Regions from separate parts of the Polycladomyces abyssicola genome, predicted to be linked through region 3. Evidence: riboswitches for the same ligand, from Rfam matches in the RefSeq annotation. Region 3 holds a riboswitch; each other region holds the start of a gene.
The links. A riboswitch is a leader RNA that binds a small molecule or an ion and turns the genes downstream of it on or off. The one in region 3 is predicted to bind S-adenosylmethionine.
Positions count from the first base shown of each region.

Region 1: it holds a riboswitch for S-adenosylmethionine, as region 3 does, so the genes downstream of both, metX (homoserine O-acetyltransferase MetX) here and KI215_RS12705 (nitrite/sulfite reductase) in region 3, are expected to answer to the same signal.
Region 2: it holds a riboswitch for S-adenosylmethionine, as region 3 does, so the genes downstream of both, KI215_RS14890 (methionine ABC transporter ATP-binding protein) here and KI215_RS12705 (nitrite/sulfite reductase) in region 3, are expected to answer to the same signal.

Region 1 is NZ_AP024601.1:957,414-962,212, forward strand. It holds gene KI215_RS04840 (peptide ABC transporter substrate-binding protein) at 1-197, shown strand, start outside; gene KI215_RS04845 (ABC transporter permease) at 285-1,217, shown strand; gene KI215_RS04850 (ABC transporter permease) at 1,219-2,136, shown strand; gene KI215_RS04855 (ABC transporter ATP-binding protein) at 2,148-3,164, shown strand; SAM riboswitch class I at 3,227-3,366, shown strand; gene metX (homoserine O-acetyltransferase MetX) at 3,454-4,545, shown strand; gene KI215_RS04865 (succinate dehydrogenase cytochrome b558 subunit) at 4,766-4,799, shown strand, end outside.
Region 2 is NZ_AP024601.1:2,998,777-3,003,575, reverse strand. It holds gene KI215_RS14895 (sugar transferase) at 235-882, shown strand; SAM riboswitch class I at 1,343-1,456, shown strand; gene KI215_RS14890 (methionine ABC transporter ATP-binding protein) at 1,538-2,524, shown strand; gene KI215_RS14885 (methionine ABC transporter permease) at 2,517-3,173, shown strand; gene KI215_RS14880 (MetQ/NlpA family ABC transporter substrate-binding protein) at 3,218-4,012, shown strand; gene KI215_RS14875 (YigZ family protein) at 4,096-4,731, opposite strand.
Region 3 is NZ_AP024601.1:2,529,350-2,534,148, reverse strand. It holds gene KI215_RS12725 (amidohydrolase) at 1-1,139, shown strand, start outside; gene KI215_RS12720 (cell wall hydrolase) at 1,261-1,680, shown strand; gene KI215_RS12715 (spore coat protein GerQ) at 1,698-2,021, shown strand; gene KI215_RS12710 (YtoQ family protein) at 2,114-2,554, opposite strand; SAM riboswitch class I at 2,830-2,954, shown strand; gene KI215_RS12705 (nitrite/sulfite reductase) at 3,034-4,665, shown strand; gene KI215_RS12700 (DUF3906 family protein) at 4,662-4,799, shown strand, end outside.

The DNA.
Region 1 (4,799 bases), 1.6 Mb from region 3:
AGGCAAAATCGACGGACGATCAGAAAGTGCGGATGGAAGCGATGCACAAGGCGGAAGAGATGCTCGCTCGGGATATTCCGGTTACTCCGATTTACAACTACACGAGAGTCTACCAGATCAAAGATTACGTCAAAGGCTTCTATCAGGAGATGGATGGCCAGTTCAATTTCCTGGATACCTATCTGACCGAAAAATAAACCGGATAGGGACCACAGTCCGGAGGGTCACCTGCAATGGGTGGCCTTCCTATTCTTTTCATTTAGAACGGTAGAGGTGGTGGACGCATGCTTCGCTATCTGGGACAACGCTTTGTGATGATGTTGATTTCCCTGTGGTTGATCGCCACGTTGACATTCATGATGATGCTGGCAGTGCCGGGCGATCCGTTCACCGGTGAGAAAAAATTGCCACCGGAAACCCTGAAAAATCTCAAGGCGGCGTATCATTTGGACAAGTCGTACCCGGAGCAGTATCTCTACTATATGAAAAACCTGGTGATGATGGATCTCGGTCCCTCGATCAAATACACCACCCGCACGGTCAACGAAATTATCAGCGAAGGATTTCCCGCATCCGCCCAGTTGGGGGTGCAAGCGATCATCTTGTCGCTGATCCTTGGTTTGACGTTGGGGGCGATTGCCGCGCTCCGGCAGAATCGCATCCCGGATTATACGGCCACCGTGATCGCTGTATTGGGTGTGTCGATTCCCAGCTTCGTCATGGCACCAATTTTGCAAAAATATCTGGGTCTGGAGTGGGAACTGCTCCCGATCGCAACCTGGGAGGGGTTTGAATACAGCATCATGCCGACGATCGCGTTGGCCGTACTGCCGTTGGCGATGGTCACACGGCTGATGCGTTCCAGCATGCTGGAGGTGTTGAATCAGGATTACATCCGAACAGCCCGCTCCAAAGGATTGTCCCCTAGACGTGTCATTATCCACCATACTTTGCGCAATGCCATCTTGCCGGTTGTGACCATCATGGGGCCGCTGACTGCGGGTATTTTGACCGGCAGTTTCGTCATCGAGAAGATCTTCTCCATCCCCGGCATCGGGAAATACTTTGTCGACAGCGTGACCAACCGTGATTACCCGGTGATCATGGGGATCACGATCTTCTATTCCGCCTTTCTCATCTTAATGAACTTTCTCGTCGACTTGATTTACGGTTGGATTGATCCGCGGATCAAAGTCGGACACAAGGAGGCGAACTGAGATGGCGATTCCGGCACAACGATTCGAACGTGTTCCCAAACGGTCCCAAGAGGCGGAAACGATCAAGCGGCCCAGCATCACCTATACCCAGGACGTCTGGCGGCGGCTGAAACAGAACAAACTGGCGATAGCCGGACTGGTGACGATCATTTTGCTTGCGGTGATGTCGATCATTGGTCCGCATTTATCTTCTTATTCGTACTATGAGCAGGATTTGGACGGAAAAAACATGGCGCCTTCGGGCGAACACTGGTTTGGTACCGATGATCTGGGGAGAGATGTCTTTGTCCGCACCTGGTACGGTGGGCGCATTTCACTGGAGATCGGACTGGCCGCAGCCTTGATCGACTTGTGCATTGGCGTGCTGTACGGTGGCATTGCCGGTTATCGCGGTGGCAAGGTGGACGAAGTGATGATGCGGATCGTGGACATTTTGTGGGGATTGCCGTATCTGCTCACCGTCGTGTTGCTATTGGTCGTGCTGGAGCCGGGTTTGGGCACCATCATCATTGCACTGACTGCGACGGGATGGCTCAATATGGCACGGTTGGTACGGGGTCAAGTGCTGCAGCTGAAACAACAGGAGTTCGTGTTGGCGGCACGTACCCTGGGAGCCGATACCAAGCGCCTCCTGTTCAAACATTTGATTCCCAACGCCATGGGACCCATCATCGTCATGCTGACGTTTACGGTGCCCAATGCCATTTTCGCTGAAGCCTTTCTCAGCTTTCTGGGGTTGGGCGTGCAGGCCCCGCAAGCCAGTTGGGGGACGATGATCAACGATTCGTTGGTCGTCATCTTTTCGGAAGATTGGTGGCGGCTGTTTTTCCCTGCCTTTTTCCTCAGCTTGACGATGTTGGCCTTCAACGTGTTCGGTGACGGTCTGCGTGACGCGCTCGATCCCAAGATGCGGAAATGAGGTGGATCAACGTGGCATTGTTGGAGATTCGCGATTTGCATGTGTCGTTTCACACCTATGCAGGAGAAGTACAAGCGGTCCGGGGTGTCAACCTGACGTTGGAAAAGGGAGAAGCATTGGCCATTGTCGGGGAGTCGGGCAGTGGCAAAAGCGTCACTGCACAGGCGATTATGCGCTTGATTCCTTCTCCGCCCGGCAAAATCAAGAGCGGTGAAATTCTTTTTGACGGGAAAAATCTGTTGAAGTTGACGGAAAAAGAGATGTTCCAGGTACGCGGCTCCGAGATCGGGATGATCTTTCAGGACCCGATGACATCGCTCAACCCGACGATGACAGTGGGTAAGCAGATCATGGAGGGGCTGATTTGGCACCAGCGCATTTCCCCTTCCGAAGCGCGCCAACGCGCAGTGGAAATGTTGCGTTTAGTGGGCATTCCCAGCCCCGAGACACGGATCAACAATTATCCTCACGAATTCAGCGGCGGGATGCGGCAACGAGCCATGATCGCCATCGCATTGGCCTGCAATCCGAAGATTTTGATCGCAGATGAGCCGACCACGGCATTGGACGTGACCATCCAAGCACAGATCATCGAACTGCTGAAGGAACTGCAAAAGAAAACGGACACCGCTGTCATTCTGATCACCCACGATTTGGGTGTGGTGGCGGAAATGGCGCAACGCGTGGCGGTGATGTACGGAGGCAAGGTGGTGGAGACGGGAACGGTGGAAGAGATCTTCTACAGGCCACGTCATCCATACACCTGGGGGTTGTTGGCTTCTATGCCTCGGCTGGATTTGGATCGGAAGCAGGAGTTGAAGCCAATCCCCGGGTCCCCGCCGGATCTGTTCGATCCGCCCAAAGGTTGCCCGTTTGCCGATCGTTGTCCGTACACGATGTATATTTGCAACGACGAGATGCCCGAGGTGAGTGAGGTATCCCAGACGCATCGCGTTAGTTGCTGGCTGGAACACCCAGAAGCACCGTCCGTCTCGCATGAACCGATCGTGCGCATTTCGTCCAAGTAAACATTGACAGAAATTTCGATCCATCGTATCATAAGCTTCAAATACGAATATCAGGAAACACCTTCTTATCCAGAGCGGCGGAGGGACTGGCCCGATGAAGCCCGGCAACCACCCCGTTTACCTGTGTGCACCAAAAACACACATCAAACGGCGGGGAATGGTGCCAATTCCTGCAGAACCGACAGGTTCTGAGAGATGAGAAGGGGGACGGACTGCGATGGCATGGGAGCAGACGACACCCTCTTCTGATCGAAGAGGGTGTTTCCTTTTAAAAAAGGAGAGAAAACGCGTGGTAACCAGCGTCGATACGGTGACAAAGAAAACGGTGGCCGTGGGGCCGGTAGCGTTGGAATGCGGGGAAACACTGCAGGATGTGCACATTGCGGTGGAGACGGTGGGAAAACTGTCGGTGGACCGGGACAACGTGGTATTGGTTTGTCACGCGTTGACAGGAGATGCGCATGCCGTCGGGGATGAACGGGACCCCGGCTGGTGGGACGGGTTGATCGGGCCCGGTCGCTACATCGATACCAACCGCTATTTTGTCGTCACCACCAATGTACTTGGCGGCTGTAATGGAAGTACGGGTCCGTCATCCATCAATCCGGCCACGGGGCGGCCTTATGGTTCGAGTTTTCCCCCGGTCACCATTCGGGATATGGTCCACGTGCAGTATCGTACCCTTCAGAAAATGGGCATCGATCGGGTTCATACCATCGTCGGCGGTTCCATGGGGGGAATGCAGGTACTGGAATGGGGCATCTTATACCCTGAAGCGGTGGAGAATTTGATCCCCATCGCCACCACAGCCGCGTTGTCCCCCATGGCCATCGCCTACAACGATATCGGGCGCCAAGCCATCATGTCCGATCCGGACTGGCAGGGAGGCGATTACTACCCGGGACCGGGGCCGAAAAAAGGTTTGGCTATCGCCAGGATGGTCGGAATGGTTACCTACCGAACGGACACGTTGTTCCATCAGCGGTTCCAACGCCGGCTGCAGACCAATGTACCGGAATGGTCCCGGGACGCGACATTTCAGGTGGAAAGCTATCTGCGTTATCAGGGAGAAAAACTGGTTAACCGGTTTGATGCCAACAGTTATTTGTGTCTGCTCAAAGCGATGGACACGCATGATGTGGGCAGGGGGCGCGGCGGAATGGCGGCCGCGCTGTCGAAGATTCGCTCCCGTGCGTTGATCATCGGCATTGAGGAGGATCGGTTGTTTCAAATTGAGGAGCAACGAACACTGTACCGGGAATTACGGGAGCAGGGAAAAGATGCACAGCTGTGGGAATTACGATCCCCGTACGGACATGATGCATTTTTGATCGAATACGAAAAGATGGGACCGGTAATCCGGGAATTTTTGGAGGGGTAGCATTCCGGGGAGAAGCTACCCCTTTCCTTGACGCTGTCGAACAATTGGGAGTACAATAAGGTTGTTCACAAAGTTGAAACCCCTTTCTATCCACTGGACCGCATTAGATCCAGTCCAAGGCATTTCGCCACACTTGTCGAAACGTTTGGGAAGCGGGTTGACATCACGGCTTGATCGCACTATCAAAGTCAATTTACAAGGGGTTATTGGAGGGCGCAAGATGAGCAATCACAGTAGTTTCTTCAACCGTCGGC
Region 2 (4,799 bases), 470 kb from region 3:
TTGTAACAAAACACGTCTCAATTATATAGAGGGATCTCTTGATTACTCCATCCTGCTGGGTTTTTCAACTGTTGTAACCAACCGGCAAAACACAGTATACTGATTACGAGTTACCTGGAGTACGGAACGGTCAAACCACGAAACAAACAAGTTAGCAGGTGGGGGTCGCCCCAATGGAGCGGCTCAATTCGGGGAGGATTTGTGGCAATTATATTAAGCAGGAGTGGTTTGCGGATGCGATCGAAAGCAGTGTATGAAGGGGACGCACACTTGCTCTCGGAAGGCGTGTACCAACCGCCTTCGGGTTGGTACCCGATTGCCAAACGGGTATTTGAAATCATTTTCTCTATTACATTCTTGATTTTAACCTTGCCGGTGTTGGTGTTGACCGCAATTGCCATCAAATTGGAATCGAAAGGTCCAGTCTTCTACAAACAGGAACGCGTTGGCTTGCACGGGAAACCCTTCTATATCGTCAAACTGCGCTCCATGCGGGTGGACGCGGAGAAAAACGGTCCGCAATGGGCATCCAAAAACGACCCCCGAGTAACCCGTGTAGGACGGTTTATCCGCAAGACGCGGATCGATGAAATTCCGCAACTGATCAGCGTCTTGAAAGGGGATATGAGCTTGATCGGCCCGCGGCCGGAACGACCGATGTTCACCGAGAAATTTGCCGCAGAAATTCCCGGATTCAAGAACCGCCTGTTGGTAAAACCGGGTTTGACCGGATGGGCACAGGTAAACGGCGGTTATGACATGACACCAAAAGAGAAATTCGAATTGGATATGTACTACATCAAACGACAATCGTTCGCGTTGGATATGCGCATTCTGTTGCGTACGGTATGGGTGGTACTGACCGGTAACGGTGCCCGTTGAGCTCGTTTCTCTACACACCAAAAATAAAACGGATTGCCCCGAGGGTAATCCGTTTTTTCCCGTTCCTGTTCTTGTGTATCACAAGGCTATCCCGACACATGATGCTCCGGCTGTGGCAATCCCCATCAAAAGGTCAGCCGAAGGGCCATGTACAGCAGAAGCCAAAACGGGAGGCTTAAACCGGTCGCGTTGATGAGGCCGATCCAAAACGATTTGCCAACAACCGTGCTCATGTCGGGCACCTCCGTTGCTTGTTTCCTTGGTTGTTTTTATTATACGCGAATGTCAGTCTCCGTAGAGGGTTTTTGGCCATTTGTAAACGAAATGTAATCTCATGGTAATCTGCTGTCATTATTCATCAAAAAAATTTGTATATTATGGGTAAAGAGAATGACGTTGACATCCTGAATGTTGTCATGGTAGTATGTAACTTGACAACTTCATAAGACGATGTTGCGCGCTCTTATCAAGAGAGGTGGAGGGACTGGCCCGATGAAACCCGGCAACCGTCCGCGGTATGTACGCGGAAATGGTGCCAATTCCTGCAGAGCCCATCGGTTCTGGCAGATGAGAGAGGCGATTTTATAATATATAAGATCCCTTTCTGCTCTGGCAGAAGGGGATTTTTTCTTAGAGACAGGTGGTGAATGATACGATGATTGTACTCGACAAAGTGAACAAAGTGTACCCTTCCTCGAAAGACGGGGATGTGGTCGCGTTGCAGGATATCAATCTCCGCATCGAACGCGGAGAAATTTTCGGGATCGTTGGGCACAGCGGTGCGGGGAAAAGCACGCTGCTTCGATTGCTCAACGGGTTGGAGAAACCCACTTCGGGCAGCGTCACGGTGGATGGCATTTCCATTTCCGAAAGCAGTGAGCGAGAGTTGCGCGAAGCGCGAAAGAAAATCGGAATGATTTTCCAACATTTCCACTTGCTTTGGTCTCGTACCGTGTGGGAAAATGTGGCTTTCCCCCTGGAGTTGGCCGGCAAATCGAAAAAGGAAATCCGGGAAAAAGTGGATTCCTTGCTGGAACGGGTGGGACTTTCCCATCGGGCGAATGCGTACCCCGCTCAACTGTCCGGGGGACAGAAACAGCGTGTCGGAATCGCACGGGCCTTAGCCAACGATCCGAGCGTCTTGCTGTGTGACGAGGCGACATCGGCGCTGGACCCGGAAACGACAGCCTCCATTTTGCAATTGTTGAAGGATATCCACCGGGACACCGGCATCACGATGGTGATCATCACGCACGAAATGAGTGTGGTCAAACGGCTGTGCCATCGCATGGCCGTCATGGAAGCCGGTAAAGTGGTGGAACTGGGTGAGGTGGAGACGCTGTTCCGGGAACCGAAGCACCCAGTTACCCAGCAGTTCGTTCAGTCCTATCACACTGAAAAACTGGAAGCTTCAAAAGAGCATGCCGATTTGATCCGGGTGCGGTCGGACGATTTGGATCGTATCTGGTCCCGCTTGGCTGATTGGGTAAAACAAGGCGTGACAGTGACGATCTTGCCTGACCAAGAGGAAAACGACGGAACGGTTGCCTTACAGGTGAGCGGAGAACCGTATCAAGTTCGGAATGCAGTGGAGGAGATCCGGGAATTCGGGGGCAGATCGGAGGTGATCACGCATGTTTGATCAACTGGACACCACCCTTTTGTGGCAAGCAACCGGGGAAACATTGTACATGGTTGCCATCTCCACGTTTTTCTCGGCATTAATCGGCATTCCGTTGGGTGTGCTCCTCGTCATCACGGATAAGGGTCATCTGTGGGAAAATGTGGTGATCCAGCGGATCTTGGGCCTGATCGTCAACTTGTTCCGGGCGGTGCCGTTCATTGTGTTGGTCCTGTTTCTGTTTCCGTTGTCCAAGCTGTTGGTCGGTACCACGCTCGGCCCGACGGCGGCCACGATTCCCTTGATCGCTGGAGCGGCACCTTTTTACGCGCGTATGGTGGAAACGGCTATCCGGGAGATCGACAGGGGAGTGATCGAGGCCGCCCAAGCGATGGGAGCCACCCGGATGCAGATCGTCCGTATGGTGCTCCTGCCGGAAGCTAAGCCGGCGATCATCTCCGGTTTGACTGTCACCTGTGTCGCCCTGATCAGCTTCTCGGCGATGGCTGGCATTGTGGGCGGTGGCGGATTGGGTGACGCAGCATACCGCTTTGGGTTCCAATCGTTCAACGATCAAATGCTGTACGCGTGTGGCCTGTTGCTCGTCGTATTCGTTCAGCTGGTGCAGTGGTGCGGCGACTGGTTGGCGCGACGCGTCGATAAACGATAATGCAAAGTAACCGGCAAATTCAATGGAACTAGGAGGATGCGATAATGAAGAAATGGTGGATCGGCCTGCTCGCAATCGTCATGATGTTGACGATGACTGCATGCGGCGCAGGTAAAAAAGATGAAGCAACCATTCGTGTGGGAGCGACGCAAGTTCCTCATGCCGAGATTCTGAACCATATCAAACCGATCCTGGAAAAACAGGGCGTCCATTTGGAAGTGCGTGTGTTCCAGGATTATGTCCTGCCCAACAAGTCAGTGGAGGAAGGGGAGCTGGACGCCAACTACTTCCAGCACATTCCGTGGATGGAAGCCTCCAACAAAGAGCAGGGCTGGCATTTGGTCAAAGTGGTGGGTGTACACATCGAACCGATGGGCGCCTATTCGAAAAAGTACAAATCCAAATCGCAGATTCCCAACGGTGCGACCATTGCCTTGCCCAATGCCACCAGTGAAATGACACGGGTGCTGTTGCTCTTGGATCAGCAAGGCTTGATCAAACTGGATAACCGTCAAGGTGACAAAACGCTCAACAACATCAAATCCAATCCGAAAAAACTGAAGTTCAAACCGCTGGAACCGGCGATCTTGCCGCGTGTGCTGGATCAGGTGGACGTGGCGATCATCAACACCAACTATGCGTTGCAAGCCAATCTGAATCCGTTGAAAGACTCACTCTTCATCGAGGATAAAAATTCTCCCTACGTCAACGTATTGGCGGTCAAAGCGGGCAATGAAAAGAAACCGGCCATCCAAAAGTTGGCCAAAGCGCTCACTTCTCCGGAAGTGAAAAAGTTCATTGAGCAAAAATACAAAGGCGCCGTCATTCCGGCGTTTTGATGAAAAACCCCCACGCTGATGCGTGGGGGTTTTCGCTTTTCCGGCGATAAAACATGGTCCCTGATGGGAAATGACCAGATACCCTAGGACTTCACTTCTTTTTCCCGGAACATCGTTTCTCCTTCGGTAACGGAGGCCCTTCCGTTGGTCAGTTCAGTCACCCATTTTGTGACCTCGGCTTCTTCGCCAAGTGGTACCCAGAGGTGCCAGGTTACTTGATCCGTAAACTCCGGCGGATCCATGTCGAATCCATGGGTGCGCAGTTCATGTTCCATTTTGCCGACGAACGAGTAATCCGTCGTAATGGACATTTTTCTGTGCAAAATGCGTTCCACTTCCCCGGCGGTATCAATACCGGCGGCGGCGCATTGGCTGTACGCGCGGATCAAGCCGGAAGCGCCCAGCTTGATCCCCCCAAAATAACGGGTGACCACGATGACCGTATCATGCAAGTCTCGATTTCGGATCACTTCCAAGATGGGACGGCCGGCCGTTCCTGCCGGTTCGCCGTCGTCCGACGATTTTTGCACTTGGGTGCCGCGGGTGACGTAGGCGTAGCAGTTGTGGGTCGCATCCCAATGCTTTTTGCTGATTTCCTCCACAAATGCAGCCGCCTCCTGTTCGGTGGAGACACGGTTGACGCGGGTGATAAACCGCGATTTTTGAATCACGATTTCTGTTTCTCCATAACCTTTCACGGTTCGGTAACGGGTTTCCATTTCCTTCACCTTCCTGTCATCAGCCTACAATCATCCGCATGCGGCAGGGATGAACCGATGTTTTGAAA
Region 3 (4,799 bases):
AAGTCGCAGGTGTGGGATTGGAGCCGGATGATCCGAAGGAAGGCAAATACGGTCGGTACCCCGACGGCAAGGTAAACGGGATGATCTACGAGAACGCATCACGTCCGTTTTTCGCGGCCATACCGGAACCGACAGTCGAACAAAAGCGTTCCTATATCCGTGAGGCGGTGAAAGAAGCGCTGGCCCTCGGGTTGACCGCTGCCCACACGGAAGATTTGCGTGTGATGGGCAGTGTGTGTGAACTGTTGCGGGAATATCGCGGTCTGGTTGAAGCAGGGGTGTGGTTCCGTACACATCATTTGCTTTATCATCCTCATTTGGACGAAGCGGTGGAGTTGAGGTTCCGAGCCGGGACGGGGGATGAATGGACTGATGTGGGAGCGGTCAAAATCTTTGCCGATGGTGCGATTGGGGCACGAACTGCCTGGTTGTCGGAGCCTTATGCGGATGCTCCAGAGACTGCAGGTGCACCGGTTCACTCGGAAGACGAGTTGGCCGAATGGGTGAGCCGGGCACGCAAAGCCGGCTTTCCTGTCGCCGTCCATGCGATTGGAGACCGGGCTGTTGAACAGGTGATCAACACTTGGGAGCGGCATCCCTCGCCAAAGGAAACGCGATATCGGGATCGGTTGATCCACGCCCAAGTGTTACGGCCTGACTTGTTGTCGCGCATGCGCGGATTGCCGATTGTGGCTGACATCCAACCCCGGTTTGTGGCCAGCGATTTTCCCTGGGTGCAGGAGCGTTTGGGAACGGCACGCCTTTCGTATGCCTATGCGTGGAAGTCGTTGCTTGATGCGGGTGTTGTATGCGCCGGTGGGAGCGATGCACCAATCGAACCCTTGAATCCGTTACTGGGCATCCACGCCGCGGTCACCCGTCGCCATCCGGAGGGGTTCCCACACCCAGGGTATGAACCCGAACAAAGACTCTCCGTCAAGGACGCGTTGCGTCTGTGGACGGAAGGAAGCGCATTTGCCGAGGGAAAGGAAATGGAACGGGGGTCGATCAGACCGGGGAAATGGGCCGATTTTACCGTGTTGGATCGGGCCCTTTCCGATACGGAACCGGATGAGATCCTGAAGGCACGGGTGGTCATGACCGTGGTAAACGGAAAGGTGGCATATCTGGCGGAGTGACTGCTTTGGGTTCTGCTTATTCCCTTGTCCCCAAAAAACGGAGCTAGCAAGACATTTTTCTGCTTACATCGAGCGTTCTATTTGTCTTTGCATTCACATAGAATAACCGCGAGGTGATTGCATGCCGGTTCGAGCCAATAGTGATGAAGTGAAATTGTTGGCGCGTCTGATGCGGGCGGAAGCGGAAGAGGACGGCGAGATGGGAATGTTGTTGGTAGGAAATGTCGGCGTCAACCGGGTGATGGGTGATTGTCTGGATTTTGAGGATCTCCGGTCGATCAGGGCGATGGTGTTCCAATCGCCCGGAGGTTTTGAAGCCGTACAGCGGCCGTACTTTTATCAAGCGGCCAGAGATCGAGACATTCGTCTCGCCCGCAGGGTCATCCGGGGCGAGCGTTATGATCCGGCTTCCCATGCGCTGTGGTTTTTCAAACCGGTCGGTCCATGTCCCCCGCGATGGTTCAACCAGCCCCATAGCGGGAGGTACAAAAGCCATTGCTTTTACATCCCCGTACCCGCGTCTTGTCCGGATGTATACTGAGGAGAGGAGGAAAAGCGGTGTATTGGCCTTATTACAATCCATACGGAAACGGTTCCCTGTCGGTTCAAGGATGGGATGACGTATCGGTATCACAGCAGAGACAACGTGTGTATTCGGAAGACCTGCTCAGCCGCAATATCGGGAAAACAGTGACGGTGTATCTTACTTTTGAAAATAATCCCCAGTGGACCGCAAAAAAAATCACCGGCACGCTGCGCGGTGTCGGCCGGGATTTCATCGTGGTCCGTGATCGGCAAACCGGTAAAGATCACATGTTGCTCAACATCAAAATCGATTTTGTGGTGTTTGACGATCGACCCGCCGCTTTGGCTGGTGAATAGCAAAAAAAGGCGGCCCGATCAGGTGGGCCGACTTTGATCAAGCGGAGTCCGTTTTTCCGGTACTACCAGGGGAAGCGGATTTTTTTTGCAGTTCATTCCAACACGTAAGCAAGTGCGTCCAGTGCTTGGTCCACTGTTTCCACGGTCACTTGTGCCCGCTGGGATAGCTCTTTCAACGGATGATGCAGGCTTTCGGGGCGAACCAAAATGAGCGGTTTTCCCATCTGGATGGCCATGGCCGCGTCCATCGCCGTGTTCCATTGCCGGTATTTCTCACCAAACAGCGCGATGACCACATCCGCTTTCTGCATCCAGATCCGCGTCCGCAGGTTGTTCAGTTCGGATGCGGCATGATCCCGGTACACTGCGTTGGGTTGTTTCCCTTTGATCAGTTCGCCGATCGCGTCCGAGCGGTCATGATCTTCTTGCGGCCCTTTAAAAATGATCGGCAGGCCGCGCTCTTCCGCTTTTTTTCGAAGCTGTTCGCGCCAATCGTCGTGAATTTGCCCCGCGAGATAGACCAAGAGTTCCAATTTCCATCTCCTCCTTTTGAGGTCGTGTCTTGATCCATATCGTGTGTATTGCCTTGACGCCACTGTAGTAGCTTCTCTCCCATTGTATCAAAAAGAGACAAACATGCAGTGGCCGTCTTCCGTACACTCGGAGTTTTCTCACAGGTAGCCTGTTCCTATTAAAAAAATATTTTTGAAAAACGGTTGACAATAACGGCAAATCGGAGTATCATGACAACAAATCAGTTTAGTTTACTAATCAGAGTGGTTAACTCGGTTTTAATCATATTTCTGCTTACCCATCCAGAGAGGTGGAGGGACTCGGCCCTATGAAGCCTCGGCAACCAGTTCTGCCTTTAAGCCCTTATAGCGGAACCCGGTGCCAATTCCGGAGAGAACCACGTGTTCTCGAAGATGGGGAGAAAAAGGCGTTATCGAGAAAAACCGCCCCTTTTCTCCCGCCGGGAAAAGGGGTTTTTTACATCAAAGGGGGAGCGATCATGGCGCAACAACAACAGTGGAAATGGGCGAAAGATGTTGACCGTCTGAATGAAGTGGAAAAGTTGAAATTGGAGAAAGACGGTCTGGATGTCATTTCCGATATCATCGAGAAATACGCCAAAAACGGATTTGAGTCAATCCCGGAGGAGGAATTTGCCCGTTTCAAATGGGCGGGATTATACCTGCAACGCCCCAAATCTGATGGTTATTTCATGATGCGGGTGCGGATTCCGACGGGGATATTGAATTCCCGGCAGGTTCGTGTGTTGGCCGAAGTGGCTCGTGATTACGGGCGAGGTCTCATCGACGTGACCACACGGCAGGCGGTGCAGTATCACTGGCTGCGTATCGAGAATATCCCGGATATTTTCCGCCGGTTGAACGAAGTGGGTTTGTACTCGTACGAAGCATGCGGCGACTGTCCGCGCAACATTGTCGGCAATCCGTTGGCGGGAATCGATCCGTATGAGCTGATCGATACGCGTCCGATCGTTGCAGAACTGGAAAAGACATTCTTGCTGAACAAAGAATTTTCCAATTTGCCGAGGAAATACAAAATATCTGTCTCCGCCAACATTCACAATGCGGGGCACGCACAAATCAATGATGTCGCCTTCACTCCCGCGATCAAGGAGATCGACGGAGAACGGGTAGTCGGATTCCACGTGTGGGTGGGCGGCGGATTGTCCAACCGGCCGCATCTGGCTCAGCAGTTGGATATCTTTGTGCGCCCGGAACAGGTGGTGGATGTGGCGGTCGGCATTACCAAAGTGTTCCGGGATTACGGTTATCGTGAAAAACGGCACCGTGCCCGTCTGAAGTTCTTGGTCGCCGATTGGGGACCGGAGAAGTTTTTGGAAGTGTTGACCGAACTGATCGGTCCCTATCCGTCGCGCGGGGAAGATCAGCTGAAAGAGTGGAACGGCGGGTACTTCACGGGTGTGCATCCGCAAAAACAGGAAGGGCTGTGCTACGTGGGGCTCAATATTCCCGTTGGCCGGACCTCCGCGGAAGAGTTTTTCCAACTGGCCGATCTGGCCGATCAATACGGCTCAGGGTCCGTGCGTACGGTGAACACCCAAAACGTGATCATCCCTGACATACCGCGGGAGCAGGTGGACGCTCTGTTGAAAGAACCATTGTTGGAACGGCTGACACCCTATCCGAAAACATTTGTCGGACATGCCGTTTCCTGCACCGGTAATGAATTCTGCAACTTGGCGCTGACCGAAACCAAACAGTTGATGCACCGTACTGTGGAGTATCTGGATTCCCGTATTGACCTCGATGTGCCGATCCGCTTGCATGTGAACGGTTGCCCCAATTCCTGCGGCCAGCAACAAATCGCCGATATCGGGCTGTTGGGCGGCAAATTGAAAACGTCAGCAGGCATGGTGGAGGCATACACCGTGTCGGTTGGCGGACATTTGAACGGGAAAGGTCGCTTCAACACCCAGCTTAAGGGTCGGGTGGAAGCAAATGATGTTCCGCGTGTGTTGGAATCGTTGGTGCTGTTTTACAAAAACGAACGGCAACCCGGTGAGTTGTTTTCCGAGTTCGTGGACCGCGTAGGGGTGGCTGCCTTCCAAGAGCGACTGGACGAAGCGCTGGCGAAGGCGGGAACGCAATGAGTGTACGTAAGACGAAGCAGCGGAACGACAGTGTGGATCCCGCCCTGTTTTTGTACCGGTTATCGGTTGTGATGGAAGCGGGGGAAACACATACGATTGTCGTGCTGGCAGAAGACGACGAAACGGCCTTTAGC